2 linked regions of the Prochlorococcus marinus str. MIT 9515 genome follow. The protein of the gene in region 1 interacts with the protein of each later gene in a pairwise test. Links are inferred from orthologs where the notes say so. Each region holds a gene or a part of one and is shown in the gene's direction. Other genes may lie near its edges. The genes, in order: rpe and eno.

Region 1 (16,649 bases):
CCTTTTCAAATTTGACTCCGTCGAATAACAAGCCATCAGTAATTCCACTACCCGCAAAAATAACATTTTCTCCTGATGCCAGTTCATTGGCCTCATAGATTTTGTCAATATCAGTAATTCCCATTTCATTTAAACGTTTTATATTTCCTTCTTTTGTATAGTCTGCCCACTCAGAAGTTTGTGCAATCGAGGGATCATATACTAATTGTCCTTGAAAATGCCCCCCTAAAGCTCTCATGGCAGCGGCTGATATTACGCCTTCAGGAGCTGCTCCAATTCCCATTAGACAATGGGTACCTGTGCCTGCAAATCCACATGCAATTGCAGCTTGAACATCTCCATCAGAAATTGGTTGAATTTTTGCACCGCATTCTCGAATTTCCTTTATCAACCCTTTATGTCGAGCTCTATCCATAACAACTACTGTAAGTTCATCAATTGCTAAATCCAAGCAATTACTTAAAATTTTTAAGTTTTCAGTTGCTGAATTCCTAATATCTACTTTTCCTTTGGCTGCTGGAGGTGCTGCCAGTTTATTCATGTAAAAATCAGGTGCATTAAAAAGCCCACCAGTGTCAGAGGCCGCTAATACTGCCATAGATCCTCTTTGGTTGTTAGCACAAAGATTAGTACCCTCACAAGGGTCTACAGCAAAGTCAACACCAGGCCCATTGCCACTGCCTACCTCTTCACCTATGTATAACATTGGTGCTTCGTCACGTTCTCCTTCACCTATAACAATTTTCCCCTTCATCTCAATTTTGCCCATTCGCAATCTCATTGCTTCAACAGCAGCAGCATCGGCTTCATCTTTCTGGCCGAGACCTGTAAGTTTCGCTGATGCGATTGCGGCTTGCTCGACTACTTCGAGAATTTCTTGAATTAAAGTTTGATTCACAATTAAATTTAAAAAGATTTCTTAAGAGATTTAAATATGTTCTCATAAAAAATGACTTTTTTATAAGAATTATTTTGCTAATTAGCTTTTTTTAACTCTTTGCAGCTGTTACTTTATCAGGCCATGACTTTAAATTAGGAATAAGCAACCAAATATAGTATCTTTATTAAATATTTTAAAAATTAAATGACCGAATCTAATTCTAAAAACTCATATAGTGTTAATCGACCAATTCAAATAATTCCTTCTGTCTTACCTGCAGATTGGGCAAATATGGGGGGATGTGTAAAAGATCTTGAGGAAGCAGGGGTTGATCGTATTCAATTTGATGTAATGGATGGTAATTTTGTTCCAAATCTTACATTTGGTCCTGAAATGATTGCTGCATGTAGGAAATATTGCAAGGTTCCTTTTGAGACTCAATTGATGGTAAGCCAATATAACTGTGAGACAATGCTCGAGTCATACGTTAATTCAACAAAAGGACCAAATGGAGAGCCAGGAGTTGTAATCGCTCATGCTGAATCAAACGTTCACCTTCACAGGATTCTTGGAAGGATAAGAGATCTTGGTGGATCGCCATCGGTTGCATTAAATCCTCATACACCATTTGAAATGATTGAAAATATAATGGATATGGTGGATCACGTCTTAGTAATGACAGTTAACCCAGGATTTGGAGGTCAAGCATACATACCAACTATGCTAAGTAAAATAAGAAAAATTAGAGAATTTGTAATTGAAAAGAATTTGAATATAGACATCGAAGTTGATGGTGGAATAAAAGCAAATTGGACCATTTCGCAATGTGCAGCGGCTGGGGCTAATTGTTTTATCGCAGGGAGTGGAATGTTTGCTTATCCCACATTGAAAGAGGGTTGCGATGAATTAAGGTCAGTTGCCCAAGATGCTCAAAATGGAAAGATAATTTCAGAGCCCTAAGAATGAACATTTGAAATTAATTTAATATTCCAAATATCCAGCCATAACTATGCAAACCTATACCTAAAAAATTAACTCCGAGATAACATATTAGTACAACAAAAAAGCCTGAAGTTGCGAATAAGGCAGGTCTTCTACCTTGCCAGCCTCTACTAATTCTCATGTGTAAATAGGCAGCATAGAATAACCAAGATATGAAGGCCCATGTCTCTTTAGGATCCCAACTCCACCAAGTGCCCCAAGCTTCATTAGCCCAAATGGCTCCGGTTATTAAACCAAGAGTAAGAAGAACGAATCCGACTAATATTGATCTATAACTAAGAGTATCTAATTCCTCCGTATGAGTGAAATTTATAGGCTCATTGAAATTATTGCCAGAGTACTCATTAGACATCCTAAAACCTCCTATACCTGTAGAACTGCTTCTAAGTTGAAGAGGTTGTCTGTTATTAATAAAAAGTACGGAAGCTGAAAGTAAAGAGCCAATTATGAGCGCGGCATAACTTAGCATTACTACGCTTACATGCATAATTAACCAGCTTGATCTCAATGCTGGAACAAGATTAGAAGATAGTTTTAAATCATCAGGCAAAACAAAGCATGCAAAAGCTATAGTTAAAAGCTCAATAGGTATTGCTATTACTGGTATTATGGGATTTGGGTATTCTTTCTCTACTAATAATTGACCTAGAGATATGCCCCAAACTAAAAAATAAAGAGATTCATATAAATTACTTATTGGGAAATGTCCAGATAAAATCCATCTGAAGATAAGCTGTAAAGCTATGAAAAGATTAATTAAAATTGTAAAAAATCTCACAAAAGATGAGGATTTTTTATTAAATAAAGCTAATAAAGAAATTGGCAGATTAATTAATAAAAAATAAAATATTAAAATGCCTAAGGTAGATACTGGGTCGTAAATCAAATTTTTGATAAAACCATCAAATATCATCAGTAGAATAAAAAACTGTATTAGTTAACTTAACTATAAAGTAATTTAAAAAATATTTATTTTTTGTTTATTTAGAATATTTTAATTTAAATTAATTTGTAAATTAATAGCTCAAAGCTGAAAATTATCTCCAAGATAAAACTTTTTCACTATTTGATTATTTGCAAGTTCATTAGATGATCCATGGGCTAGGATCTTCCCTTCACTCAAAACATATGATTTGTTTGTGATTAAAAGAGTTTCTCTAACATTATGGTCAGTGATAAGAATTCCCATTCCATTTTTACTTAGTTTAATAATAAGTTTCTTTAAATCATTTACAGCCAAGGGGTCGATCCCTGCGAAAGGTTCGTCTAAAAGTAAATATTTAGGTCCTTTTCTTCCAACTGATAGAGCTCTTGCTATCTCACACCTTCTTCTTTCCCCTCCAGATAGTTGATAACCATAATTATCAACAACTTTATTTAGATTAAATTCATTAATTATTTTTTCTCTCTTATTTCTAACTATTGCGCTACTGGAAAAAGAATGTTGTAAGGCCAAGTCTATATTTTCTTTAACTGTAAGATCTCTAAAGATACTTGCCTCTTGGGTAAGATACCCTAAACCAAGTCTTGCTCTACTGGGCAAAGGTAAATTTTTAATGGACTTATCATTCATTGAAATATCTCCTTTATCAGGTTTTAAATTACCAACTGCAAGATTAAAAGTAGAGGTTTTGCCGGCACCATTAGGACCCATTAAACCTACAATCTCACCAGGGGATACAGTTATTGACACATCATTAACTATTGATTTGCCTCCAATGGTCAGAAATACGTTTTTTATTTCAAAATTCATTTTTCACTCGTCTCACTAAGTAAGGTTTATCATTTTCATTTAAGTCTTCTTTATATTGAAGCTTTCTTAGTAAATCCTCTAGACATTTGCAAAAAGATTCAAGGTCTATTCCTAAATTAATGTAAGTTCTATTTTTTATCCTACCCAAACCTTCCCCCATTAATATAGTTGCACCATTCAAATTTCCTTTACTTAAGTGAAATTGAGAAACGGAAACTTGGATTATTCCTTGTACAATTTGTCTTTCATCACCATCAAGAGTATTCCATATATCTTCAAAAGCATCATGAGCCTCATACCATTTTTGATCATTAAAGAGATTTAAAGCATTAAGAAAGTTCTCCTCAAAACTTTTTTTTATTTCTTCATCTCCCATAAGAAACTATTTTTTTAAGGCCTTTTTCTTATTTAATTTTCTCATTCTTATTGAATCAGGCGTTACTTCTAACATTTCATCGGGACCTATATATTCAAGCGCTCTCTCAAGTGTAATATCTACAGGAGATTGTAAAGTATCCAATTCTTCTGCTCCTGCAGATCTCATGTTTGTCAGTTGCTTTGTTTTGCAAATATTTAACTCTAAATCTTGTGATCTATTATTCTCGCCAATAATCATACCTTTATAAACCTTTGCTCCCGGTTTAATAAAATAAACACCTCTATCTTCTGCATTTTTTAAAGCATAGAATGTAGCAACACCCTCTTCAAAGGAAATAAGTACACCATTTCTTCTTGTCTCAAAATCTCCAGCTTTAGGTTTATATTCATAGAATGAGTGGCTCATAATTCCTTCCCCTCTAGTTATTCTCACAAATTCCCCACGAAAGCCTATAAGACCTCTTGATGGCACAAGAAATTCTAGTTGTGTTCTTCCATCTGAACTTGTCTGCATGTTTTTCATCTCAGCCTTTCTTGAACCAAGTTTTTCAATGCAAGAACCAACTGCGGCTTCTGGAACATCTAAAACTAATGTTTCTATAGGTTCGCATTGAACATTATCAATCTCTCTAAAAATAACTTGCGGTTGCGATATTTGGAATTCAAAGCCCTCTCTTCTCATTGTTTCTATCAAAATCCCTAAATGCAGTTCGCCTCTCCCAGAGACAGAAAATCTATCTGGTGAATCTGTTTCTTCAACTCTTAGGGCTACATTAGTTAATAATTCTCTTTCTAATCTATTTTTTAATTGTCTGCTTGTAACAAATTTCCCTTCTTTGCCAGCAAATGGAGAATCATTTACGACAAATGTCATATTTAGTGTAGGCTCATCAACTTTAATCAAAGGAAGTGGATGAGGAGAATCAGGACAAGCTATGGTCTCTCCAATATTTACATCATCGAAACCAGAAACTGCAACAATATCTCCGGCAAAAGCTTCATTAATATCAATTCTTTGCAATCCCTCAAATCCTAAAAGTTTGCTTACTTTTCCTTTGATAGTTTTTCCACTTTCTTTTATAAGGCTTGCTTGTTGACCATTTTTTATAGTTCCATTATGAATCTTTCCAATTACAATTCTTCCTAAGAAATCAGAGTAATCCAAAGTTGTAATTTGAAGCTGCAATGGCTTATTTAAATCACCTACAGGTGGAGGAACATGCCTAAGAATAGCTTCAAAAAGGGGCATCATATTATCATTATTTGACTCCATTTCTTCTTTTGCAAAACCTGATAATCCACTACCGAATAAATAAGGAAAATCGCATTGATCATCATCTGCACCTAATTCAAGGAATAAATCAAGAACTTTATCAACTGCTATTTCTGGAACTACTCTAGGTCTATCAATTTTATTTACGAAGACTATAGGTCTTAGACCTTTTTCTAAAGCTTTTTTTAATACAAACCTTGTTTGGGGCATAGGCCCTTCATTAGCATCAACGATTAATAAACAACCATCAACCATTCCCAAAACCCTTTCAACTTCACCTCCAAAGTCAGCATGTCCCGGGGTGTCAATAATATTAATTCGGGTGTTTTTATAATTAACAGCTGTATTTTTTGAAAGGATTGTAATACCTCTTTCTCTCTCCAAATCATTCGAGTCCATTACGCAAGTAGGAACTACTTCGTTATCTCTAAAAATTCCTGATTGAGATAATAATGCATCGACAAGGGTTGTTTTCCCATGATCTACATGAGCTATAATTGCGACATTTCTTATATCTTTAATTGAAGTTGACATCTAAAAACTTACAAACCAAAAGTTGATTATATTAAGGCTAACTCAAAGAATGCTTATTCTGAAGAATTTATCTGTAAGACTTTGAAAATCATATATAAAAATTGTTATTAGTTTTTAATTAAGTTGTTTTTTTAAATTCCTATTTGATGCTTCAAAAACTTTAAGTGCTTCGATCGACCCTTCATATCGCCAGTGCCAAGGCTCATAATCAACATTTTTATTATTTTTATTGAATGATAATTTGAAGTGATACTTAGCTGCGTTGTTTTTAAGCCATCTGAAAGCATTCGTATTTTCAAATTCAACTTCAAAGTCTGTTTCTCTTTTATCGGCATCTCCAATATCAATAGCGAATCCTGTACTATGCTCAGAATATCCTGGTGGTGCTGAAACCCTAGCCCTTTCTGCAGCAATCTGATTTCTCATGGATTTTAAAGAATAAAAAATATCTTTCTGTAGATTTATTGATCTATATCCACTAAGAAAGACCAAATATATACCATCTTTCATAGCATCATTTTTCATTTTAAGAAGTGATTCACTCATGTCGATATGAACTTCAATATTTGGTTCAATGACAACCAATTTTTCTTTCGAAATTTCCTTATATGGGAGATGGCCTAAGATACTATCATCAAAATTATTAGTATTTTTAGTATTGATATTTATTAATCGACTTTGATTTAAATTTTTGTTCAATCTCAACCCAGCGATAGAAAAAAGTAATAATAAGACTGGAATTACTAAAAATATATATATTTTATATTTTGGATTTACTTCATTTGTATATTTTCTCTCAGCGACTGGGATATCAAATGACTCTTTTAATTCTTCTTTACGGTCCAAGATTAAAAGTTTATTAGAAAAACATATTTCGATATTAACTATTAATTTACGAAATGTACTTTTATAAAGAATTTGATGTAGCTTTTTAATAGGATACTTTTTTTTTTGATATGTTGAGAGTTGCTGTTATCGGTGGAGGTCCAAGTGGTTCATGTGCTGCTGAAATACTTGCAAAATCTGGGATAAAAACATGGATTTTTGAGAGGAAGTTAGATAATGCCAAACCTTGTGGAGGCGCTATTCCTCTTTGTATGGTAGAAGAATTTGATTTGCCAGAATCAATTATTGATAGAAAAGTTAGAAATATGAAAATGATCTCCCCATCCAATAGAGAAGTAGATATTATTTTGGATGATATTTACCCAGGAAGTAAAAAAGAGTATATAGGGATGTTAAGGCGCGAAGTTATGGATTCATTCATGAGAAATCGCGCTGCAGATCTGGGAGCAACCTTAGTCAATGGCCTGGTATCCAAAATAGAAACCGGTACGAACAAGCAAGGGCCATACACACTTCATTACAATGAAATTCTTAATGATCAATCCGAAGTAAAAGGAAAACAGCTAGAGGTTGATTTAATTGTTGGTGCCGATGGTGCAACGAGTAGAGTTGCAAAGGCTATGGATGCTGGCGATTATAACTATGCGGTAGCAATCCAAGAAAGGATAAAACTTCCCAAGGAAGAGATGAAATATTACGAAGATAGAGCAGAAATGTATGTAGGAACTGATGTATCACCAGATTTTTATGGTTGGGTATTTCCAAAATACGACCACGTTGCAGCTGGAACCGGAACAATGAAACAGAATGGAGGTTTAATAAAAAGCCTTCAAATTGGTGTAAGAGAAAGAGCAAAGAAAAGACTAGTTAATGGTGAAGTCATAAAAGTTGAAGCTCATCCTATTCCCGAACATCCAAGACCAAGAAGAGTTGTAGGAAGAATGGCTTTAGTTGGAGATGCTGCTGGTTACGTAACCAAAAGTTCAGGAGAAGGGATATATTTTGCGGCAAAAAGTGGAAGGATGTGTGCTGAGCAAATTGTCGAATCAAGTCAAAATGGAAAAATCATCCCTACTGAAAAAGATTTAAAAATATACTTAAAAAAGTGGGATAAGAAATATGGAACAACTTATACAGTTTTAGATATCCTCCAACGAATTTTTTACACAAGTGATGGAGCTAGGGAAGCATTTGTAGAGATGTGTGGTGACATGGATGTACAGAGACTTACATTTGATAGTTACCTCTACAAGACGGTAGTAGCAATGAAACCACTTCAACAATTAAAACTTACTCTTTTAACTCTAGGATCTGTTTTAAGAGGTAAGGCATTAGCGCCAAGCACATACAAGCCAGTCCCAAGTGCTGTAAGAGATGACAAGGAAGTTGATAAGATGTTGGCGGTTAGCTCAATTAAAGGTGGGATTAAAAAAAATAAAAGTCAATAACAATTGTTTTTGAATTATTAATTTAGTTTAGTAAAATCAGCAATTTTTAAAGAGTAATTTCTGATCAAACCTAGTAAATTTAATCGATTATTTTTGATTTCTGGATCTTCTGACATAATCAAAACCCCCTTATCATTATCAAACAGTTCATTAAGGTTATTGGTATTATTTTCAAATAAATTAAAAAGCTCAAAATAATCCCAATTAGTTGATGAAATAAATACTTCTATTTCTTTGATGAATTGAAATACTTTGGTTTCACATTCTTTTTCAAATAAATTTGGATTAACATAATCCTTGCTTGCAAAAATTGATCTTTTTAAATTACCACTTTCAGCTAATTTACAAACTCTAGAGATGACTTTTTGAATCTCAGAAAAATTTGCTTTCTCTTTAAGCTGTTTAATAGTATTAATCCTTTTTTTTAAATCCAAAATATTCACTATTCTTGTTTCAACTGATGAATCAGTAAAACAAGTAGCTTTAATTACATCTTTACTGATTGATAGTTCATCAAGATGGCTAGCAATTCTTTGATTAGAAAATTCAATTAAGTCAGTTAAAACTTTTTCTTTCTCAAATTTTAAATTAGGTAATGAAATTTCCCAATATTCAATAAGTTCCCTAAATATATTTTCAATAGCTATATCAAGTTCAAATTGCCAAATAATTAAAATAACCCCATTTAAATTTCTTCTAAGTGCATAAGGGTCAGAGGAACCACTTGGTCTTTTTCCCGAAATAAATATACTTATTAAAGTTTCTATTTTGTCAGAGATAGAAACAATAGCTCCGTATTTTGTAGAAGGTAAATCATCTTTATAAAAACGTGGCAAATAATGTTCAGCTACAGCAATACAAATTTCTTTGCTAAAACCTTCATTTCGTAAGTATTTACCTCCCATTATCCCTTGCAATTCGGGAAATTCATAAACAATTTCACTACACAAATCGTTTTTACAGTACTTTGCAGCTTCTATAATTTTATTACTATCTAAAGATTGATCATTTAAATAATTTAAAATCTTCTCTGAGGTGGCCTGAATTCTTTTTACTCTCTGAAAAACATTACCCATACCTTTCAAATAAGAAACAGATTTTAGTTTTTCATTACGGACATTAGAAGCAACTTTTTTGTCACTTTCTACAAAAAACCTTGCATCAGAGAATCTTGCCCTAAGTACTTTTTCATTCCCCTTTGCAATAGTATTGTTAGATTCTTTAAGACCATTAGATAGGACAAAGAATTTTGTACTTATAATTTCTTCAGAACTCAAACCTAATTTGGAAAATTTTTTATTCTTTTTTAGAAGAGGAATGTATCTTTGATGATTTTTCATTACTGTTGAAAGAACTTCAACAGGCAAATTAAGAAATTGCTTATCAAAATTACAAGTTATTAAATTAGGTGATTCAACTAAATCAGTTAGTTCGTTGAGCAAACTCTCAGAGAGACTAGGGTCTAATTTTAACAATTGAGATTCCTGGTTTATTAGATTATCAATTTTTTCTTTTCTTTCTTCTCTGTTAACAAAAACTCCACTTTCAGCCATTAATCCAAAATAATTATATGAAGATTGGATTTCAATAACTTTATTTATTAACCTGTGACCGTTTGATTTGTTACCTATTTTGATCCTAGGATCACATTCATCGAAAGCAAAATCAAGAATTTCATCATCATAAAGTGAGACAATCCAGCGGATAGGTCTTGAAAATTTAAAGCTACCGTACCCCCATTTCATAAATCGAGGACCTTGCAAATTTTTTATTAATTTTGGAATTATTAAAGATAAAGCAGACTTTGTAGATTCTCCTTTTTCAATTTTCGTTCCAAATACAAACTCACCCTTTTCTGTTTTTCTTATTTGGAGATCTTCTATATTAATCCCTAAACTATTTGCAAAACCAAGAGCAGCTTGGGTTGGAACTCCATTTAAAAATGCAGCAGAAGCTTTAGGCCCTTTTCTTGTAACTCTCTTATCATCGGCATAATCAACTAAACCTTCTAAAAATAGAACTATTCTTCTTGGTGTGGAGGTGCAAATAATATTCTTGTATTTGATAAGTTTCTTATCAAATTCAAATTTGATATTAGAGTAAATTTGGTTTATTACAGAATGAGAAAAATTGGCCGGTAACTCTTCTGTTCCTATCTCAAGTAAATATTTAGACAAAAATAATTTATGGGCTATTACAACTATAATTTACTACCGGTTAAATAAGCTTTTCGCTAATGTATAAAAAGAGATATGTTTTGGTCCCTTGATCAAGGTCGAAAAAGTAAAAAAGAAAAAAAAGATTGAAAAACAAGAGACGGTTTGCTTAGCAAATGGTCTAGAGGTATCTAAGTTTGAAAATTTCAAGAAGGGCAGTGAATTTCTCAAGGAACCACTTGCAAGCGAACTAAAGAATGAAAGTGATCATTTTACAAATGATGCTGTTCAACTATTGAAATTTCATGGAAGTTATCAACAAGATAATAGAGAAAACAGAAAGCCTGGCAAAGGGAAAGATTGGCAGATGATGCTTAGGCTAAGAAGTCCTGGGGGAGAAATCCCAGGAAAACTATTTCTATCTTTAGATGAATTATCAGACAAACTCGGGAACGGCACACTGAGAATAACAACTAGACAAGCCTTTCAAATGCATGGAATCAGGAAAGATAATTTGAAGAAAGTTATTAAATCTATTGTAAATTCAATGGGCTCAACTTTAGCTGCGTGTGGGGACATAAATAGAAATGTCATGGCTCCTGCCGCACCTTTTGAAACATCAGAATACATAACTGCAAGAACTTTAGCCGTAAAAGTTGCCGATCTCTTAACACCTGTAGCAGGACAAGGAACTTTTTTAGAGCTTTGGGCTGACGGAGATTTGGAATACACTATAAAACCAGATAAAGAGATTGAAGAGAATAGAAAATTACAGTTTAAAGAGAATGTTTTTAGCGGGTCCAAAAAGGAACCTTTATATGGATCTACCTACCTCCCAAGGAAGTTTAAATGTGCTGTCACCGTTCCTGGCGATAATTCTGTTGATCTTCTTACTAATGATATTGGAATAGTTGCATTCACTTCTAAAGAAGGGGAATTCGAAGGATGTAATTTTTATATAGGTGGAGGTATGGGTCGAACTCATAATAATGAAGAGACCTTTGCAAGAATTGCAGATCCACTTGGTTATGTTGATAAGAAAGATATATATGAACTAATTCAAAGTATCGTTGCCATTCAAAGAGATTATGGAGATAGAAAATCAAGGAAAAATTCTAGAATGAAATACCTTTTGCATAGAAAAGGTATTAAATGGTTTAAAAAAATTCTTTTAGATAAATATTTTAGAAAAGAAATTAAGCCTTTAAGAAAAGAACCAGAGAATAAATTAATTGATTATCTAGGTTGGCATAAACAAAATGAAGATTATTATTTTGTTGGTTTACCTTTATTATCGGGAAGGCTTTATGGAAAGAAGAAATCACTAATAAGAAATATTGTTAAAGAAAATAATCTTGATTTAAGACTTACACCTAATCAAGATATTTTACTTTGTAATATTCCCAAAAAAAACAAAAGAGAAATTCAAAAAGCCTTAAAAAGTATTGGATATGACAATCTTCATGATATCAATGAAATTCAAAGACACGCTTTAGCATGTCCAGCCCTCCCTCTTTGTGGTCTGGCCATGACCGAAGCCGAAAGAATTTTGCCTGAAGTTCTCAGTAGAATTGAAAATTTATTAAATGATATGAATATAGAAAAGACGATATTGTTCCGCATGACAGGATGCCCAAACGGATGTACAAGACCTTATATGGCAGAACTGGCTCTTGTAGGGAGTGGGCAAAATAAATATCAACTATGGTTAGGCGGCAGTAAAAACCTTCAAAGGTTAGCGAGACCGTACTTGCAAAGAATGGATCTCGATGATTTAGAAAAAACTATTAAACCATTACTTGAATTTTGGAAGAAAAGCAATCCAGAAAAAGATTTTGGTGATTTTATAAATAATGAAACTGATTCTTCTATTAATAATTTATTAATAGAATTTGATTAATATTTAAATTATCCCATATAAAGCATTAGCTTTTTTATTCTTCCAAGCCCATAATTGATCTCCATAGCTAAAATGCCACCATTCATTTGGATGTTGTACGAATTCAAATTTATTCATAATTTCTTTTAATAATTTTCTTCTATTATCGAAGACAATTGCATCTTCTTTTTCAATATTTTTATAAAAATCCGGTTTAGATTTCTCATTCATCTCATCAATATTACTCCCCATATCAATTATATTTCCATACTTATCGGCCAAAGTTATATCCAAAGCGCCTCCAGTTGAATGAGGAGGAGGAAATCTATCATCGAATGATGGGTATGCCCAAAATTCCTCAACTTTTTTTGTATTAGAGGATAGCTTTCCATATCTTTTTCAGAAGCATCAATATCTAACCGTTTACATTCCAAAATAAAAGCTCTATTAAACATAAATTCTTGGACTTCGATAGGACGCCAACTGTCATAAATTAAAAGGTGAAAATTACTATTTCTTAATTTTAAATATTCATTTACTTTAATTAATCTTTTAATAACTTCTTCTCTTAATTTCCAAATCCCCTCATCCTCTCTATAAGGAGCACCCATATCATAATAAGGATGAGGACTAATAAATTTGAAACAATTAGGTATTGCTATCAATTTATCTTTATTCTCTTCAATTGGGACTTTATTCCAAATTTTCAAATATTTTTTTTAATTGATCTCATATTTGCATATATTTTAAAATTTACAATTATTAAATTATTAATTTAAGAAATCATGTACAAATTTATTATCAGAATTGTCAATTAACAAATCTTTCAACATAAAATTTTTTCTTAAGTCAGGATCATCCTTTATTACGTTCTGCGCCTCTTCTCGAGCTTTTTCAATTAACACCTTATTATTTGGTAAGTTATCCAATACAAAATCTGGTAATCCTGATTGCTTATACCCCAAGAGTTGCCCTGGACCTCTTATCTCTAAATCTTTTTCCGCGATATAAAAACCATCATTAGATTTTTCTAAAACTTTTAGTCTTTTGTTTTCTAATCCATTTTTATCAGAGGTTATTAAGTAACAAAATGATTTATGGGTGCCTCTCCCAACTCTTCCTCTTAACTGATGCAACTGAGATAATCCAAATCTCTCTGAGTTATAAATTATCATGATTGAAGCATTAGGTACATCAATACCGACTTCAATAACTGTAGTGGATACCAAAATACTAATTTCATTTTTTAAAAATGAATTAATTACGATATTCTTCTCATCAGAATTTAATTTCCCGTGTAATAGTCCAACTTTATTTTTTAAAAAGATCTCCTCTGATAAATACTGAAAAATGTTTTTTGCAGAGCTTAAATTCATTTTTTCAGAATCTTCGATTAATGGCAAAATTACATAAGCTTGTTTTCCATTATCTATTTCATTCTCTACAAGTGAAAATAGTTTATCTAAATCATCCTCTGTAATTATTTTTGTAATTATTGGAACTCTTCCTGGTGGCAGTTCTGTAATCTGACTAATATCTAGATCTCCATATAGTGACAAGGCAAGTGTCCTTGGTATTGGTGTGGCTGTCATTGATAACAAATTCGTATTATCGCCTTTATTCAGTAATCTATTTCTTTGAGTCACCCCAAACCTATGTTGTTCATCAATGACCACCATACCTAATGAATTAAAAATAACTTTATCTTCAAATAATGCATGAGTACCTACAAGAATATCTACCATTCCATTTTTTAAATTTATTAGTATTTCTTTTCTCTTTTTTTGTGGGGTGTTACCTGTAAGTAGTTCGACCGAAACAGAAAGTGGATTTAGATATTTTAATAAATTTTTATAGTGCTGATTAGCAAGTACTTCTGTAGGAACCATTAATGCACCTTGCTGATCTTTTTCAAGAATAATTAAAAGGGAAACAATTGCAATAATAGTTTTACCACTACCAACATCTCCCTGAAGTAGTCTGGACATAGGGGTTAAATCTGATATGTCTAATTTAATTTCATCAAGGACTTTTTCCTGAGATTTTGTTAATTGAAAAGGAATTTTATTTAAAAAATCTTGGAGTAAAAATCTTTTTTGAGCAAATGTTCGATTAGTTGATTTTTTATTATTCTTACGCTTTCTCAATAAAAACTTCATTTGTAATAGAAATAGTTCATCAAATACCAATCTTTTTTTTGATTCAATCAAAGCATCCTGATTTGGAGGTAAATGAATGTTTATTAAAGAATCACTTTTTGGTAATAAAGATAATGAACTAATTTGTTTTTGAGTAAGTAAGTCTGGATAATCTTTTGAATAAATAATTACTTTTTTAATTAATTTGATAAAACTTATATTTGAAAATGATTCTGATAAGGAGTATAAAGGCATAATCTTACCAGAGAAATTAAAAGATTCATCATTATTATTTAAAATCTCTATCTGCGGATCAATAAAATTTTTTCCATATTCAGATAGTTTGACCTTACCAGAAATAGCTATTTTAGTACCAGGAATATATAAAGATTTCTGAGAAGTATAAAAGGAATAAGATCTATATCTTTTTCCTAAAAAAAATTTTGTAACTTTAATAGATGATGTCTCATCAAAAATTACTATATTCATTATGGATAAATTACTATTATTTTGACTCTTATAAATAGAAAACTTTTTAATAGTTGCAATACAAGTGTATAAATTATCTGGTTTTAGATTAACTATTTTTACTCTATTTGTATAATCTAAATAAGTACGTGGAAAATAATTGATTAAGTCTTTTATGTTAAATATACCTAATTCGTTTAGTTTCTTTTTAGTTACTTTACCTATACTTTTTATCAAGGAAATATCTGAGTATAAAGATAGATTTGAATCTGCAAATCTTGAATAATTACTAGTAGTATTTTTACTAGAGTAAATTAAATCAATAGATGTACTTAATTTTAATAGACATTTTCTAGTATCAATTACAAGTCTTTTTCTCTGATTACTATCTAAATTATTATATTGAGAATATTTAATTGAAAATTCACTAAATAATTTGATATATTCATCAGTTAATTTAAGATTTTCTAAATTGCTTAATGATTCATAAAGATAATCATTAAAAAATTGTTTTCTACCATGTAAATTAGTAAATTTATTTTCTGACTCTAGTGTGAGTGATTTTTGAAGGGGTCTAATCCAATTCTTAATTAAATTTATATATTGTTTATTATTCGTCACTTTATCTGAGAGATAAACTTAAGATTTTATTATTTTAAATTTTTAAGGTAAAGTTCCTTATTTTTCCAATATAGATGTTTTTTATTTAATAATCTAAATTTATTCTTTAATTCGTTAATATTATTTCTACAGATTGAAAGCTCTAAATTATGAAATTCTAATTCAATATCTGAGATGTTAAACAAACTTATATTGCCTGATTTATTATTAAATTCAGTAAAGTTACTTGGGTTTAGATCATAACTAATTACGAAAGGATGAGGATGTTTTATTAAATTATGATTATTTGATAAGAATTTGAAAATATCTTCGGATATGTTTTTTTGAATTAATTTTATTTTGAATAATTCTGAATTTACCTTATATGAAAGGTCTACTAAAAATTGGTTAAAACCTTTATCAACTTTTTCAAATAAGTTTAAATTATCACTATATAGAGAAACATCATTTTCTTGATCATTAAAGTTCTTAGGATTAATTATGTTTTTTTCTTTTGTTCCTTCTATTAATTCAAGAACAGAATCAATGATATGTTTCTCATCTTCAAGATCTTTAATACTAGGTTGTTTCGAATAGTAATTTAAACAATCATTTTCATCCAAATTTACAGATGAAAATTCATCATCATTTATAGACTCATAATATTGATATGAATTTAACTTATTACTGCAATTAAATTCAATGGATTCTTTAGTAATTAATTCCGTTTCATAGTCAAAATTAACCGTTTTAGATTTTTTTAATTTTAATAATTCTTTTAATGCTTTTTTATTTATTAAATGTATTTGGGTCTCACTATTATCGATTAACTTCAACTGCTCAATTGTTAATAATGGAAGTTTTGATTGGATAAGAAAGCTAATATCATTGTTTAAAAAGTTGATTAATTCTAGGTTTTTATATTCTTTATCGCTGTTCCTAAGAGATAGATCAGAATAAAGTCCAAATATCCCTTTCTCAGTAGACGAAAGAATAGATTTTCTTACAATCCTAAAATAAATTTCATATTCTTTATAAATATTTTTTAATAATATATCTTTTTTAACCTCAGCCCTATCGAGCTGAATCTTCACCTCTTTTGAATATCTACCTTTGATACTATTATCCAAATTTATTAATTTGACTTTAAAGATGCGACTTCATCGGCAAAGTCCATTTCATTCTTTTCAATACCCTCACCTAACGTATATCTTGTGAAACGCCTCACTTTGATATTTTCACCAATTTTAGCTGCTGCCTGCTTTACTAAATCTTCTACTGTTAGAGAACTATC
Region 2 (16,718 bases), 520 kb from region 1 along the record:
CTTTGAGGATTTTTGAATCTGCTCTCAATGTTGTTTATTTCAAATTCGACCTCATTAAGTTCTTCCTCTAGGTTATTCAAACGCTCAAAATAATTTATTTCCTCGCTGTTCATATTTAATTCTTCGATTTCGAGAATAAGTCTGTCCTCTTCATGTAACAAAAAAGTTAATTGTTCCATTTTTTCCTGATCATTATTCCAATTATTGATAATTGCGTTCAATTTATCTGTAGCTAATTCTTTTCTCTCTAATAATTTTTCTCTATCTTCAATGTTTTCAGGTGAAAGATCTTTTAACTTATTTTCAATGTTATAAATTTTGCTTTCTTCATCTAGGATTATTTGAGGTTTTATATTAAATTCTATCTTTAATTGAGCTGCTGCTTCGTCAATCAAATCTATTGCTTTATCCGGAAGAAACTTATCGCTTATATATCGATCTGCAAGTCTTGCAGAAGAATTTATCGCTTCTTCGGTAATTCTAATACCATGGTGTAATTCATATTTCTTTTTTATACCTTTCAAAATTTGCGCAGTTAATTCTACTGAAGGCTCATTAACTAATATTTTTTGAAAACAGTTATTTAATGCTTGATCTCTTTCAATATTTTCTCTAAACTTTTCAGGAGTGGTTGTCCCTATACATCTCAGTTCCCCCTCAGTAAGTAAAGGTTTTAAGATATTGCTTATATCTGCTGTAGATCTATCAGAACTAATTATTGTATGAATTTCATCAATAAATAAAATTATGCCCTGATTTGAGTCTTTTATTTCGTTAAGTATTAAACTTAGTCTTTCTTCTAATTGACCTCTAAATTTTGTTCCGGAAACTAATGCTCCTAAGTCAAGAGAAATAATTTTTAAGTTTTTTAATGAATCAGGAACTTTTCTTTCCACTATCAGTTGAGCAAGTAATTTAGCAATTGAAGTTTTGCCAACTCCAGGATAACCAATGAGGATAGGGTTATTTTTACTACGCCTAGATAAAACTCTCATTAAATTATTAATTTCATTCTCTCGTCCGACAACTGGATCGAGCAAACCTTTTTTCGCTGAGTCAGTTAAATCTTTTCCATAAAGAGAGAGTGCATTCTGGCTACTATTATGTTGAGTTTCAATTTTCAGATTATTTTTCGGTGTGGTAATTATAGGTTTTGTTTTTTCTATTAGGGCTTTTTTATCAGTTTTATTTATTGATTTATTCTCTTTATTGGTAATATTTTTTTTATTCTCAAGGTAATTTTGCCTTGGATTAATATTGGGAAAAATTTTTAATTCTTCCTCTAATTGTTCTACTGAAAGGTCCCCTTCTTGAAAAACATAATTTCCTATTCTTGCATCTCTACCTAATGCAATTAACAAATGAGGAATCTCTATTAAATTAGATCCCCACTGAGTTTTTATTTGATTTGCATTATCTAGTAAAATCTCTAAATCTTCACCAATAGTAAAAATATCTGAATCATTTGTGGGTGTCTCCTCTAGAAAATCCTCAGTTATGTCTAAAACTGTATCTTGATCTATTGATAATTTTTCTATGAATGCAAAAAAATCACTTGAAGTAAACAGAGTATGAATAATGTGTTCAATATTGAATTCACTATGGTCCCATTTCTTTGCAGTTTCTTCTCCTAACAAAAGAAGATTCCAACTTATATCACTAAAAAGTTCTGGATTTGATGTAAGAGTTTCTCTCATGAACTATACAAAAGTATTACTTGACCATTCAATTTTTATCTTAATTAAGATAACCCTTAATGATCATTAGAGTTTTTTAATTATAAGATGAAATTAAAATTTTCTTATAAACTAAAGCGAATTTGATTTATTTAATAGATTATTTCAAAATTGGCTTATTTACTAAGAGATTCTTCAGGAACTTGTTTTGAAATCAAAAAAAAATTATTTGATTATCTTCTTTATATGTCAGATATTAGCCAAATACTTCAGCTATTTATAGGATTTAAATAGTATTAATTAAATTGTGAAAGAAACTATTGATTTTCTTATTGACACTATTGAAGCTAGGCAAGTGCTTGATTCAAGAGGAAACCCCACTGTAGAGGCTGAAGTGTTTTTGGAATGTGGTGCTATCGGCAGAGCAATAGTACCAAGCGGAGCAAGCACTGGTGCTCATGAAGCACATGAATTAAGAGATGGTGGGACAAAATATATGGGAAAGGGAGTCTTAGATGCGGTTAATAAAATTCATGAGACCATTTCTCCTGCGTTATGTGGATTATCAGCTTTAGATCAAACAATCATTGATAAGTTAATGATTGAAATTGATGGAACTCCTAATAAATCTAATTTAGGAGCTAATTCTATTCTTGCAGTGAGTCTAGCTAATGCTAGAGCTGCTTCAAAAGCCTTGGATATGCCGTTATATAGATATCTTGGAGATCCATTATCTAATCTTCTGCCAGTTCCATTGATGAATGTAATTAATGGTGGTGCTCATGCACCTAATGGTCTTGACTGCCAAGAATTTATGCTCGTACCTCACGGGGTGAAAACTTTTAGTGAAGCACTAAGAATGGGTACTGAAATATTTCATTCACTCAAATCTTTGCTTGATAAAAAAGGATTATCTACCGCTGTTGGAGATGAAGGTGGTTTTGCCCCAGAATTATCATCGTGTGAAGCAGCAGGAGATCTGCTTTTAGAAGCTATTCAGAAAGCCGGATTTATTCCTGGTAAACAAGTATCATTAGCTCTAGACGTTGCGAGCACTGAATTTTATAGAGATGGTTTTTATAAATATGAAGGGACAAATTTAACTAGTTCTCAAATGATTTCTTATCTTTCAAATTTAGTTTCAAATTATCCAATTGTCTCTATAGAAGATGGATTGGGAGAAGATGATTGGGAGGGTTGGGCAGCCTTAAATAAGGAGATTGGCCATAAAGTGCAGTTAGTAGGTGATGATTTATTCGTTACGAATACTGAAAGGTTAAGAAAAGGAATATTAGAAAAATCTGCTAATTCAATCTTAATAAAAGTAAATCAAATTGGAACATTAACTGAAACTTTAGAAGCTATGGATTTAGCTAAAAGTGCTGGTTTTACAAGTGTTATCAGTCATAGAAGCGGTGAGACTGAAGATACAACAATTGCTGATTTATCTGTAGCAACTAGAGCTGGTCAAATTAAAACGGGCTCTTTGAGCAGAAGTGAAAGAATTGCTAAATATAATAGACTCCTAAGGATTGAGGAAGAGTTAGGGAACCAAGCTAGATTTGCTGGGGATTTAGGATTAGGTCCAAAAAATATATAAGATTAGATTATTGCTACTTCTTGAGCTTGTCTATTCTTGAACCTTTTCTCATGTTTAGTTGACATTTTATCCAATCAATACTTATTGGTGCTGCAAATAATAAAGGTAAAATAGCTAAATTATTTTGGTTCTTAGTCACAAGTAAAGCTGATGCTATTGTAAGGCTTCCCATAAGAATTGAATGTCCTAATGATTTTTGTGCAGTAAACATTTTCTTAAATTGCCTGTCAGATTCTCCCATCCTTATTTGAAGTTGTAAATCACCCTGCTCTAATCTCTCTAAACTCTCATCAATTCTTTTTGGGATGCCTACAGCCTTTGAACCTAATTCACCAACTTGTCTCCCGAATTGGTTAATTAAATCGTTTGGTGATTGATTATTAGAAGTCATGAGGTCAATTAGATAAGGCTTAGTAATTGATACAAGGTTAAACCCTGGGTCTAACATTCTACCAACTCCTTCAAAAGTTGATAGTGCTCTCATCACAAAAATTAAATCCACTGGTAGTTGAAAAGGAGTTTCATAAACAAGTTCATATAAATCCCCAGATAGTTTTTCGATAATTTTTGGGCTGAATGGAGGAGTTAAAGCTTCTTTTAGCATTAATCTAACTAATCTTCTTACTGGTCCAACATCTATATCTTTGGAGATCAAGCCTGCTTGTTGTAGTTGAGTGACAAGTGAAGATGCATCTCTCAATGCTGCTGATTGAACCATAGATCCCAATCTGACTTGTAGGTTATTTGAAATATTGCCCATCATCCCAAAATCATAAAAGATTAATTTGCCTGAATTTGAAACGGCTAAATTCCCAGGATGAGGATCAGCATGAAAAAAACCATAATTTACTAGTTGTTTCAGATAGCTAATTGCACCTATTTCGGCAATCTTAGGTAAGTCAATGTTCTTAGACTTTAATTTTTCAATATCACTTATTTTTATACCTTCTAAATAACTAAGACAAAGGACTTTGTCACTACTCAAGTCCCAAATAACTTCAGGGACTTCTACATTATCATCATCAAGAAATTGTTGTCTAAATCTTGCGGCATACTGTGCTTCACATTTAAAATCTAGTTCTTTCATCAGAACTTTTCTGCACTCTTTTGCTATATCAACCCAATTTCTTCCACGACTCCAATTCCTATTCTTTTGCAGTACAAAAGCAATTTGTTGCATTATGTTCAAATCGATTATGAATAATTGCTTAAGATTGGGTCTTTGAACTTTAAATACAACTTCTTTCCCATTTCTCAAAGTCGCTCTATGAACTTGAGCTAAAGAAGCTGATCCAATTGGCAAATCATTAATTTTGTTAATTTCTGAGAATTTCTGCCCGAGTTCGGTTTTGATAATTTCCTCAACTTTTGTATATGAAAACTGAGGAACTTGATCTTGTAACTTTGATAATTCTTGTATCCAAGTATTAGGAATTAAATCAGGTCTTGCCGACAATAGCTGACCAATTTTGATAAAGGCAGAACCAAGATCAATTAATTGATTAGTAAACCACCTAGCTCTTTTTATTTGAACTTTTTTATTTTTATCTTTGTTAGTTTGAAAAATTTTAGTTTTTAAATTATCTATCCATAAATTGACTAAAAGTAAAATAAGTGTTTTCCAAATAAGAAAGCTTCTTTTGATTTTTTGTATTCTATTTTTTAATTTATGATTACTCATTAAATTGTATTATTCATTTTCATATTGAATTTTTCAATTTTTTCTTGTATTTCTTGTATCTCTTTTAAAACTTCATTTAAGTTTGGATCTTTATAAGATTCTGAATTATTAGTATTTCTTTTTTGACCCATTTCATTTTCCATTCTTGCAGCCTCTTCAATTATGGCTCCTTTAAGTGTATCTAATTCTTTTTTGATGATTTCAGGGGCCTCTTGAGCAATACTTGTAGCTTCTTCAAATTTTTCTACAACTATTTCGTTTAATTTTTCACTTACCTTTTTAATAGCCGCTTTTAAAAGATAATCAGAATTCGTCATAAATAATATTTAAAGCCTATTAGTGATTCATAATCATAACTTAATTGATAATAGATCAATTGAGAACAAATCAGGCAATTGATTTCCTTTTGCATTTGTCGATTTGTTTTTCCTATGTAAGTTTGTATCTATATTCTGCTTTTTTCTTTTTTTTCTCTTAACTTATATTTATGTAAAAAGGTTAGAAATTTAAAAAGTATATTTTTCTATCCAAAAACTCATCTAATTATTGATTAAAAGGAGTTTTCTTAAATTGGAAATTATTGAAACAGATGTAGCTATTGTTGGCGGAGGTCCAGCCGGATGTACCTGTGCATTGTATACATCTCGTTCTAATCTTAAGACAGTTATAATTGACAAAAATCCATCTGTTGGAGCTTTAGCAATAACTCATCAGATTGCAAATTATCCAGGGGTTCCTGTAGATATTAGTGGTGAAAAATTACTTACATTGATGAGAGAACAAGCTGTTCAATATGGGACTGATTATAGAAGAGCTCAAGTATTTGGTATTGATGTTGGTAAAGATTGGAAGACTGTTTATACACCTGAAGGAACTTTTAAGGCTAAAGCACTTGTATTAGCAAGCGGAGCAATGGGTAGACCTGCTTCTTTTAAAGGAGAAGCAGATTTCTTAGGTAAAGGTGTCAGCTACTGTGCCACATGTGATGGGGCTTTTTATAAAAATAGAGAGGTTGCAGTTGTTGGAGCTAATAAAGAGGCAATTGAGGAAGCAACTGTGCTCACAAAATTTGCTTCAACGGTACATTGGATTACATCAAGTGATCCAAAACAAGATAATGAGGAGGCGAAGGAATTGATGGATATTTCTAATATTAAACATTGGAGTAGGACGAGATTATTAGAGATATTAGGAAATGATATGGGTGTAAACAGGGTGATTGTAAAGAATAAACAGGAAGAAGGACCCATTAATATTGATTTAGACGGAGTCTTTGTTTATATGAGTGGTTCTAAGCCAATTACTGATTTTTTAGGAGATCAAATTGCCTTAAAGGAAGATGGAGGAGTAATTGTTGATGATTTTATGTCTACAAATTCTGATGGTGTATGGGCTATTGGAGATATAAGAAATACACCTTTTAAGCAAGCTGTAGTCGCAGCATCAGACGGATGCATAGCAGCAATGTCTATCGATCGATATTTAAATAGTAGAAAAAATATAAGAGTAGATTGGATACACTCTTGAAATATTGATAGAGTGAAAAATTATAGAGGTGTGGCTTCAGAGATATAAGCTACTCCGCCGTAATAACTTAAATCTGACTTGATATTGTCGCGCATTTGATCAATTAATTCTTGCTCACAGAAAACTATTACATGAGCGTTTGAACCTAATCCAGTAAATTCCATATCTTCTGTAACAAATCTTTCTGGCCCTCTTCCAGTTGCATGTTTCATAATTGTATATCCCGGGACATTAGCTTTCTCTAATGTATCGATAATTGCATCAAGTTCTCTTTCACTAAAAATTAAATCTAATCTTTTCATCTTTTACAAAGGGGTAATTGGAATGATTTTATTTACTAAACTCATATAAATAGGAATACCTAGAACTATATTAAACGGAAAAGTTAAGCCTAATGTAGTAGAAATATAATAACTTGATTTTGCTTCTGGAACTGTCATCCGCATGGCTGCCGGTACCGCTAAATATGAGGCACTTGCGCATAAAACTACAAATAAAAGAGCGTTCCCAGGTCCTAGAGATAAAAACTTTGCCACAAAAACCCCTATTAGAGAATTAAATAATGGCATAAAGATTGCAAATCCAATTAAAAATGAACCAGCGTTCTTTAGTCTGGGTAATCTTTGAGCTGCAACTATTCCCATATCTAAAAGGAAAAAGCACTCTGCACCATAAAATAACTGTCCAGTAAAAGGTTCCATTTTTGTAATGGCTGCGGGATTACTGAAAGCCGTAAGAAAACCGACAACTAAACTGGATAATAGTAAATAAACTGAACCATTCAAAAAAGACTCATGCAAGATTGAACTAAGATGCATTTTTCTTGCATTAGGTCTATCTTGAGGACCTGCAAATTTTACTATTAGTAAGCCTACAATTATGGCTGGAGATTCCATTAAAGCTAAAGCTCCTACCATAAACCCATCAAAATCTATACTTTGACTCTCTAAGAAACTTTCTGCTGAGATAAAAGTTACAGCACTAATAGATCCATATGCAGCTGCAATAGCTGCAGAGTTAAAAACATCAAACTTGTACCTTAATATAAAGAATCCAATTATTGGAATTATTAATGACATCAATATTGCTGCCCCTAATGTTGGTAAAACCTGATCGGTAAAACCACTTTTCTGTATTTCAATGCCTCCTTTAAAACCAATTGCTAAAAGCAAGTATAAGGAGAAAAGTTTTGGTAATGGAGCAGGTATTTCTAAATCGGATTTAAAGAATATAGAAATTGCTCCAATTAAAAAAAACAGTACTGGAGGTGCTAATACATTTTGTATTATGGGATTTACTTCCATAAATTATTAGGCTAATTCATTTAAGGCAGCTTCTAAAGCTTCTTTCCTCGTCTCTATTATGCCACTAACTCCAAATTTAGATAATCTTTCTTTAACTTTTTCATTTGCTCCAGCTACAAATGCTTTTCTAGAATTGTTTTTAGCTTCTTGCATCATATCTTCAATAGCAAGTGTTGCTGTTACTCCAAGTCTAGGGACATCAGTAATATCTAAAATTAAAATTTTATAGTTTCTCACTAACATCATTCTCTCGGAAATGCCTTTAGCTGCTCCAAAACTTAGTGGGCCTTTAAGTCTAAATAACATGACTTCTCCAGAACATCTATCTAGAAGAGCCTTTTCATCAGCAGGTAAAAGGTTTTGACTTTGCTGATCCTCATTGGATAAAGGATTATCCTTGTCCATCCCCTCCAATTGAGTTTCAGTAATTGAATCTATTGTTAGCATATTCGCAATAAATACTCCAACTAGTACTGCCCATATTAAATCCCAAAAAACCGTCATTAGTAATACTCCGTACATCACAACTGAAGTTTTAAGAGATAATTTGTGAGCTCTTCTCAGGAAACCCCAGTCAATAATATCTAAGCCTACTTTGATAAGAATACCTGCCAAGAGAGCAGTTGGGATTTGCTCTGCTAATGGGCCTGCACCCACTAAAACAATTAATAGAACAATAGAGTGAACCATCCCAGAGATAGGTGTAGAACCCCCAGATTTGACATTGATAACTGTTCTCATTGTCGCACCAGCACCTGGTAAACCTGAAAATAGTCCTGCTATAGCATTCCCTATTCCTTGTCCAATTAATTCTCTATCAGAATTATGTTTTGTTTGAGAAATATTATCTGCTACTAAAGATGTAAGTAAAGAGTCAATGGCTCCAAGGACCGCAAGTACTAAGCCTGCTTTAAAAATAATAGGAAAGTATTGATTAAAACTTGGGAAACTTAAAGATGGTACACCTCTAGGAATTTCACCAATTCTGTCTAATGCTCCATCTCCGAAAATAAGAATTGATATTGGTGTAACTATTAATAAAGCTAAAAGAGGAGATGGGACCCATTGACTAATTTTTCTGGGTGTTAGAAATACTATTCCTAATGTCATTATTGCCACTCCAACAGCTGCTCCATTAGGCTGGAAATTAGAAAATACAGTTGATAAAGATTCTATTACGCCTCCTCTAGTACTGATTCCTAATAATGGACCAATCTGAAGAGTAATTATTATGACGCCTATGCCAGACATGAATCCGGAGACAACAGAGTAAGGAACTAGCGTTATATACTTACCAAGCTTTAAGATTCCAAATAAAATTTGTAATAATCCGCCAATCACCACTGCGGCCATCACTAGAGGTAAAATTTGGCCTGCTGAAAGATCTCTTGGTACACCAACAGCAGCCAAACCTGCGACAACTCCCGCTACTGTAACGCTCATTGGACCAGTGGGACCACTTACTTGAGAAGGGGTACCTCCAAATAAAGCTGCTAAAAAGCCAACTACAACTGCACCATATAAACCGTAAATTGCCCCGCCAGGACCTAATGCGGCATTACCAAAAGCCAGTGCAAGAGGTAAGGCGACCACGGCAGCTGTGATGCCTCCTAAAATATCACCTCTAATATTTTTAAGATGAAATCCATTGATAATGTTCAAAGATACTCTCCTTAATAAATCTAATAAGTAATGATAATATCTCTTTTTGTCGTTAATTTGTTAAAAATATATAATTTGTGCAAGATTTTTCAATAACTTTCTAAAAATATCTTTGCCATTATTTAGGTTAATTTTCCTGAAGAAAAAAGGGTTTTGATTATTTTTTATGCAAGTTAAGAGACTATCGTATTATTTGAGTAATTATTTTACAACTTCAAAATATTCAAATGAATTTAATCATTCGCCCAAGAAGATTGAGAAGAACAGAAGCAATAAGAGAGATGGTAAGAGAAAATTACCTGCATCCTGAAGATTTTATATATCCATTATTTATTCATGAAAAGGATTTTCAAGAGGATATATCTGCAATGCCAGGAACCTATAGATGGGATATGAATGGATTGATAAAGGAAGTTGTTAGAGCCTGGGAATTAGGTGTTAGATGTATTGTGCTTTTCCCAAAAATTGATGACAGCTTGAAAACAGAAGATGGCTCAGAATGTTTCAATGAAGCTGGTTTAATACCTAAAGCAATACGAACATTAAAAAAGGAGATCCCTGAGATGGCAATAATGACTGACGTTGCACTAGATCCTTATTCATGTGATGGACATGATGGCTTGGTTGATGAGAATGGAAAAATATTAAATGATGAAACTATTGAAATTCTTAAAAAACAGGCCATAACCCAGGCAAGAGCAGGAGCAGATTTTATTGGTCCAAGTGACATGATGGATGGAAGAGTTGGAGCTATTAGAAGTGCTTTGGATATAGAGGGATTCAGTGATGTGGGAATTATTAGCTATACAGCAAAATTTTCATCCGCCTATTATGGACCTTTTAGAACAGCTTTAGATTCTGCTCCAAAAGAGAATAATAAGAAACTTATTCCAAACAATAAATCAACATATCAAATGGATCCTGCTAATTCAAAGGAGGCTTTAATTGAATCAGCGTTAGATCAATATGAGGGCGCAGACATTTTAATGGTTAAACCAGGTGTTTCTTATTTAGATATTGTTTACAGGCTAAGTAATTTTTCAAATAAACCAATAGCTGCTTATAACGTGAGTGGAGAATATTCAATGGTCAAGGCTGCGGCTATGAAAAATTGGATTAATGAAAAGGATATTGTTTTAGAAACATTACTTAGTTTTAAAAGAGCTGGGGCTAAATTGATACTCACATATCATGCTTGTGATGCATCAAAATGGTTGCAAGAGAGGTAGAAACTCATTAAATTCAAAAATTTTGTTTATTCTTAAATAAATAATATGAATTGTTTTGCTTTTAAAAGTTTCAAAAGGTGTTCATAGAATTGGACATATTGCACTTAGAGTCGAGAATCTCGATAGAGCCAAGTCTTTTTATTTGAACTTAGGTATGAAGTTGATTTGGGACGATAAAGATTGGTGCTATCTTGAAGCAGGTAATTTTAAGGATGGTCTTGCTCTTTTAGGACCAAGTTATAAAGCGGCAGGCCCACACTTTGCTTTCCATTTTGAAGAAAAGAAAGAAGTTGAAAATATTTATTCTGATTTACAAAGTTCTGGAGTAAAAGTTTTACCTATTCATGAACATCGAGATGGAACAGCTTCTTTTTATATGCAAGACCCCGAAGGTAACTGGCTAGAAATGCTTTATGTTCCGGCTGGCGGGATTAAATCAAATATTTGATTATCTACTAATCAATGAAAGAGAAAAGTCATTATAAAAATTTATTATCGCACAAATCACTTTCAGAAGAATCTATTGGTCTTTTAGAGTGGGATACTTTGAAGACTCAAATTGCCTCTTTTGCTTCTACAAAAATGGGCAAGAATGTAGTACTTCAGTTTGAAATTCCCACTGAATATGAAATTTCGAGGAGATTATTGAAAGAAACTATAGAGATAAATGAGCTAGAAAAAAACTTAGATAAATCGATTAGTTTTTCTGGGGTGTTTGATATTTGTAAAAATATCGAGATTTGTTCAAAAGGAGGAGTAATTAATTCTTCTGATTTATTAGAGATAGCTGAAACAATTTCAGCTTCAAGAAATTTAAAAAAAATCCTTTTGGATTTTGAACAAAGACCTTTTATTTCTGCTTTTTTAAAGGGTTTAATTGACCATAATCAGATTGAAAAAATTTTGAAAAATGGTATTGAATCCAACGGTAGAATTTCGGATCGAGCCAGTCAGAAATTAGCAAACCTTAGACAAGAATTATTATCTAAGAAATCAGAAAGGAGGGTATTAGTAAATAAATTTATTCAAAATAATCTACCTTATATCCAAGATACTATTGTTGGCGATAGATACGGAAGACCCGTTTTAGCAATAAAAGTGCAATATGCAGAGAAATTTAAAGGTATAATTCATGATTCCTCGGCATCAGGAAATACTATATATCTGGAGCCAGAATCTATAGTTTTAAAGGGTAATAAGATCGCTTCTATGGAAGCTAGAGTTGCAGGAGAAGAATTTAAATTATTAAAAGAGTGGTCACATATTATTCGTGATAACAATCAAAGTCTTCTTGAAATGTCAAATATACTTTTGAGAGCGGAGTTTTCCCTAACTCGTTCAAGATATTCAAATTGGATTGGAGGCAATGCTCCAATAGTTGAAAATAGTCCAATAGTTTCTTTAATGGGTTTTTCTCATCCTCTTTTGATTTGGGAAAATAAAAAAAAACAAGCTGCCAAACCAGTTTCTATTGATTTTCATATAGACAGAAATACTAAGGTGGTAGCTATCACAGGACCAAATACTGGAGGTAAAACTGTTGCATTAAAGGGCCTTGGAATAGCATTATTGATGGCTAGATCAGGATTATTTATTCCTTCAATTCAAAAACCAATAATTCCTTTTTGTCCAAATATATTTGTTGATATTGGGGATGATCAATCTTTAGAGGGAAATTTATCTACTTTTAGTGGACACATATTGCGCATTAAAAATATTTTGGAAGCTCTTAATAATAAAAAGGGGTTTTCAGTTGTTTTATTAGATGAGATTGGATCTGGAACCGATCCTTCTGAAGGTACTGCACTTGCAATAGCTTTACTGAAAGAGTTTGCAATTGTCTCTGATATTACCCTGGCTACAACTCATTATGGGGATATTAAAGCTTTGAAATACAGTGATAATAGATTTGAAAACGTTTCAGTTGCTTTTGACGAAGAATCATTCAAGCCTAAATATACTCTTAATTGGGGAATACCGGGAAGAAGTAATGCGTTATCAATTTCAAAGAGAATTGGCATTAATGAAAAAATACTGAATAATGCTTCCAACTATTTAAAACCGAAAGAAGTTGAAAATATAAATAATATTATTAAAGGATTAGAAGAGGAAAGGTTAAAGCAACAAAAATCGGCAGAAGAGGCCGCTGAACTTATAGCCAGAACAGAAATATTACATGATGAAATAAAGAATAAATATGAATTTCAAAAACTCAATGCTTTAAAAATTCAGGAGGCTGAAAAGCAAAAACTATCCAAACATATCAAAGAAGCTCAAAAAGAAGTTATTAATTTGATCAAAAAATTAAAAGACCAAAATGCAACTGGAGAAGATGCCAGATTAATTGGAATTAGGCTTAAAGAAATTGAGACGGATCATCTTACTCAATCAAATGTTGAAAGGACAACATCTTGGAGTCCCAAAATAGGAGATTTTATTAAAATTAAAAGTTTAAATAGCTCTGGTCAAATAATAGACATAGATGAAAAAGCCAAGTCTTACGAGGTTAAATGTGGATCATTTAGAAGCACATTATCAATTAATGATTTTGAAGGACTTAATGGCGAAAAACCTAAGTTTAAAGATTCTCAAATCCAAATTAGTTCAGTAAGAGAAGATTTTTCTTTTTCTAAAATAAGAACAAGTAAAAACACCATAGATGTTAGGGGAATGAGAGTTCATGAAGCAGAAATCATTATTGAAGAAAAATTTAAAAAGTTTCATGGACCGCTCTGGATAGTTCATGGTATCGGAACTGGGAAATTAAAAAAAGGATTACGTTTATGGTTATCAAGTTTGAATTATGTTGATAAAGTTGAAGATGCAGAAAATAATGAGGGAGGAGCTGGTTGCAGTATTGCGTGGATAAAATAAAATCTGTAAGTATCTAGAAAAACTATTCGTCAATTTTTAAGTGCAATTTATTGATCAAGCAAATATTATTCTCAAAGCTGGTAAAGGAGGCAATGGAATAGTTTCCTTTAGAAGAGAAAAATTTGTGCCTGCTGGAGGACCTTCAGGCGGTAATGGAGGAAAGGGTGGCTCAATTATCCTTGTAGCTGACAATAATCTGCAAACACTTTTGGATTTTAAATTTAATAGAGAAATATTTGCTAAAGATGGTTTCAAAGGAGGTCCAAACAAAAGATCTGGAGCATCAGGGGAGAATACAATCCTAAAAGTTCCTTGTGGAACTGAAGTTAGAGATGTTCATACTGGGATTATATTGGGAGATTTAACTATTGATAAGCAAAGTTTAACTATTGCTCATGGAGGTAGAGGAGGCCATGGCAATGCTTATTACTTAAGTAACCAAAACAGAGCTCCGGAATCTTTCACTGAGGGACAAGAAGGAGAGATTTGGGAGGTGCAATTAGAATTAAAACTCCTTGCAGAAGTTGGGATCATTGGTCTTCCTAATGCGGGGAAAAGTACTTTAATTTCTGTTCTATCATCAGCACGGCCAAAAATTGCAAACTATCCATTTACGACTTTGATACCTAATCTAGGAGTAGTGAGGAAGGCTGATGGAAATGGATGTCTTTTTGCGGATATTCCTGGTTTGATATCTGGTGCTGCTGAAGGAGTAGGTTTGGGACATGATTTTTTAAGGCATATTCAAAGAACAAAGATACTGATTCATGTGATCGATTCAATTGCAGAAAATCCTATTCATGATTTTGAGATAATTGAGAAAGAATTAAAACAATATGGTAATGGGCTTTTAGAGAAAGAAAGAATAATTGTACTTAATAAGAAGGAGCTTATAGATGAAAATTATTTGAAAATAATAATAAAAAAGTTAGAAAATTTATCTAAGAAAAAAGTTTTAGTTATTTCTTCAGCTTTACGAGAAGGTTTGCCTTCACTACTTTCTGAGGTTTGGAATCGAATTTAATTTTTGAGATATTATTTTTTTTTAATTAAAATGCTTGATTTAATTGTGTAAATTGGCCATAAATTATATGTTGCCTTTTATAAACTTATGAATTTTTATAGTTGCTTTGATCAACAAGGAAAAATAATTGCCAGGTGCCAGACTATCCAAGATATTGAAGTTTTAAAAAAAATGGGAAGACCGATAGTTGAAGTTAAAGAAATGAAGAACGAAGAATCTGTAGTCTGTTCCTTAACTGGCAGTCCCTCTGACTTTAATATGGATTATTAAAAAAAAAAGGGCCTCAAGAGCCCTTTTTTTGTTTTTTTTAAGTTTACGTATTAATCATCATAAACTAAACATTCAGGTTCATCTGGATTGGCATCACAGAATAGCTCTAATGCATTTGGATCATGTTTGTCTTCAGGATGATGATCCTTATATTCTTCAAGTTCCTTTAATTCTTCAGTTAAATGTCTGACCTTTGGAAGATTACCCTGTTCTTTTGCAGAGGCGATTTCCGATTGATCTTTTTGAATGTGTTCGTCAATGGATTTCATTTGCAGTTTTTCGTACTTAAGTAGACTCTTATAACATAGTTAATTTGAATTGATTTTGCATTATCTATTAATAAGCTTCGTGTTCATAACAACATGAAATTGATAAGTTAATAATTATCTAGGATTAATCTTTTAAGTAACCGATTCGATTATTTCCTGTAAAGAGGGCAAAACTGGGATAATTTGATTTGGATTTAAAGGGAATATTGCTTTGTAATAGTCTTTTTTCCATTCAGAGTCAAAACATGTCTCAGAAATATTAGACAATTCAAAAAATCTTGATCTCCATTTAATAATATTTTTAAAATCTGAAATTTCTTTTTCACTACATTTAAAAAGTTGCCTATAAATTAATTCCCAACGAATAATTGTTGGAAATAAATAAATATCCGCATAGGTTAGGTCTTCTCCACATATCCAATTACCCAAATTTTTATCAAACTCTTTTTCTACCTTGCTTAAAGATCTAAAAAGGGTTTTACTTGCTAGTTCATAAGATCTCTGATTTCTAGCAAATCCGCATTTATAGACTCCATCGTTTATGTCTGAATGAATCATTTTTAAAAAATTTTGATCGCAATTTTTTATTTGGAGTGTTTTGTTAGAGGATTCGACTTTTATTGAATTCAGTAACCTTACTATTTGGGAACTTTCACTAGATATAATATTAATATGATTATTTTGAAGATTAAATAGTAATGGTAATGTCGACCTGAATATATTCTGTTTTTGTGCTTTTTTATAAAATTGATTAAGAGTCTCGCATCCCTCAAACTTTTCTTTGAAAATCCATTGTCCAGAATTAATATCCGCTTTTAAAAAAATAACTTTAATTTTCTTTGATAAGTTTTTCAGTTTGTAAATGAGTAAAGTTCTATGGCACCAAGGACAAGAGTTTCCTACCAATAGATAAGAGTTTTTAGTATTGACTTCAAAATCATAAGTTTTATCAACTAAAATTCCCTTCGGCCTTTTATAATTTCCATGAGAGTCTGCAGGTGCAAAACCGTCCATTAATTTTGTCCAAAACCAAAACCACGATCTTTTGGCGAAATTAATTAGATACTTATTTTGCATAAATTTGTAATTTTATTTTTAAAAATGAACTCGGGCAAAATACTAATTGTTTCAAGCACTCATGGAAATGAAATTAATCCAGTTTGGTCCGTCAATCAATATAGTAAGCAGGGAAATATCATTGACAAAAATATTGAATATAAGTTCATCATAGGAAACCCTCTGGCTTATGAAAAGGGTTGCAGATATATAGATAAAGATTTGAACAGATCTTTTAATCTAATTAAAAATAATCATGATACTAGTATTTATGAAATTAGAAGGGCAAATTTTTTAGTTGAAAAGTTTGGTGTTAATGGTTCTGAACCTTGTGATATTGCTATTGACTTGCATACGACTACCGCAAATATGGGAACAAGCATTGTAATGTATGGTAGAAGAGAAAAAGATTTTTGTCTTGCGGCATTACTTCAGCATAAGTTTGGTTTACCCATTTATCTTCATGAAAAAGATGAAAAACAAACTGGATTTCTTGTGGAAGCATGGCCATGTGGATTAGTAATAGAAATAGGTCCTGTTGCTCAA

Evidence for each region.
Region 2: the proteins of rpe (region 1) and eno interact in binary tests that used the Escherichia coli proteins (3 or more experiments, as listed by UniProt). The link is inferred for Prochlorococcus marinus str. MIT 9515 from one-to-one orthologs.

The regions. Positions count from the first base shown.
Region 1 is NC_008817.1:736,149-752,797, forward strand. What follows is about bases 38-2,962. They hold rpe (ribulose-phosphate 3-epimerase), read left to right. Parts: upstream 38-1,084; coding sequence 1,085-1,840; downstream 1,841-2,962. Other genes in these bases: glpX (class II fructose-bisphosphatase), read right to left, coding at 38-898; ccsB (c-type cytochrome biogenesis protein CcsB), read right to left, coding at 1,857-2,795; lptB (LPS export ABC transporter ATP-binding protein), read right to left, coding at 2,907-2,962. In the rest of the region: more of glpX, read right to left, coding at 1-37; more of lptB, read right to left, coding at 2,963-3,635; P9515_RS04060 (DUF309 domain-containing protein), read right to left, coding at 3,625-4,011; translational GTPase TypA, read right to left, coding at 4,018-5,820; P9515_RS04070 (M15 family metallopeptidase), read right to left, coding at 5,935-6,666; chlP (geranylgeranyl reductase), read left to right, coding at 6,777-8,114; glyS (glycine--tRNA ligase subunit beta), read right to left, coding at 8,132-10,291; P9515_RS04085 (NADPH-dependent assimilatory sulfite reductase hemoprotein subunit), read left to right, coding at 10,380-12,170; P9515_RS09970 (M15 family metallopeptidase domain-containing protein), read right to left, coding at 12,434-12,859; ATP-dependent DNA helicase RecG, read right to left, coding at 12,920-15,376; P9515_RS04100 (adenylate cyclase), read right to left, coding at 15,406-16,485; tsf (translation elongation factor Ts), read right to left, coding at 16,491-16,649. UniProt on the Escherichia coli protein: Catalyzes the reversible epimerization of D-ribulose 5-phosphate to D-xylulose 5-phosphate.
Region 2 is NC_008817.1:216,888-233,605, forward strand. Bases 1,136-4,129 are described here. They hold eno (phosphopyruvate hydratase), read left to right. Parts: upstream 1,136-1,983; coding sequence 1,984-3,276; downstream 3,277-4,129. Other genes in these bases: P9515_RS01155 (ATP-dependent Clp protease ATP-binding subunit), read right to left, coding at 1,136-1,697; P9515_RS01165 (ABC1 kinase family protein), read right to left, coding at 3,290-4,129. Outside these bases: more of P9515_RS01155, read right to left, coding at 1-1,135; more of P9515_RS01165, read right to left, coding at 4,130-4,957; P9515_RS01170 (hypothetical protein), read right to left, coding at 4,957-5,274; P9515_RS01175 (NAD(P)/FAD-dependent oxidoreductase), read left to right, coding at 5,528-6,484; P9515_RS01180 (DUF3240 family protein), read right to left, coding at 6,505-6,786; P9515_RS01185 (sodium-dependent bicarbonate transport family permease), read right to left, coding at 6,790-7,788; P9515_RS01190 (SulP family inorganic anion transporter), read right to left, coding at 7,795-9,450; hemB (porphobilinogen synthase), read left to right, coding at 9,678-10,679; P9515_RS01200 (VOC family protein), read left to right, coding at 10,735-11,127; P9515_RS01205 (endonuclease MutS2), read left to right, coding at 11,142-13,553; Obg family GTPase CgtA, read left to right, coding at 13,594-14,577; P9515_RS01215 (hypothetical protein), read left to right, coding at 14,665-14,847; P9515_RS01220 (CP12 domain-containing protein), read right to left, coding at 14,898-15,116; P9515_RS01225 (glutathione S-transferase family protein), read right to left, coding at 15,249-16,130; P9515_RS01230 (aspartoacylase), read left to right, coding at 16,218-16,718. UniProt on the Escherichia coli protein: Catalyzes the reversible conversion of 2-phosphoglycerate (2-PG) into phosphoenolpyruvate (PEP). It is essential for the degradation of carbohydrates via glycolysis.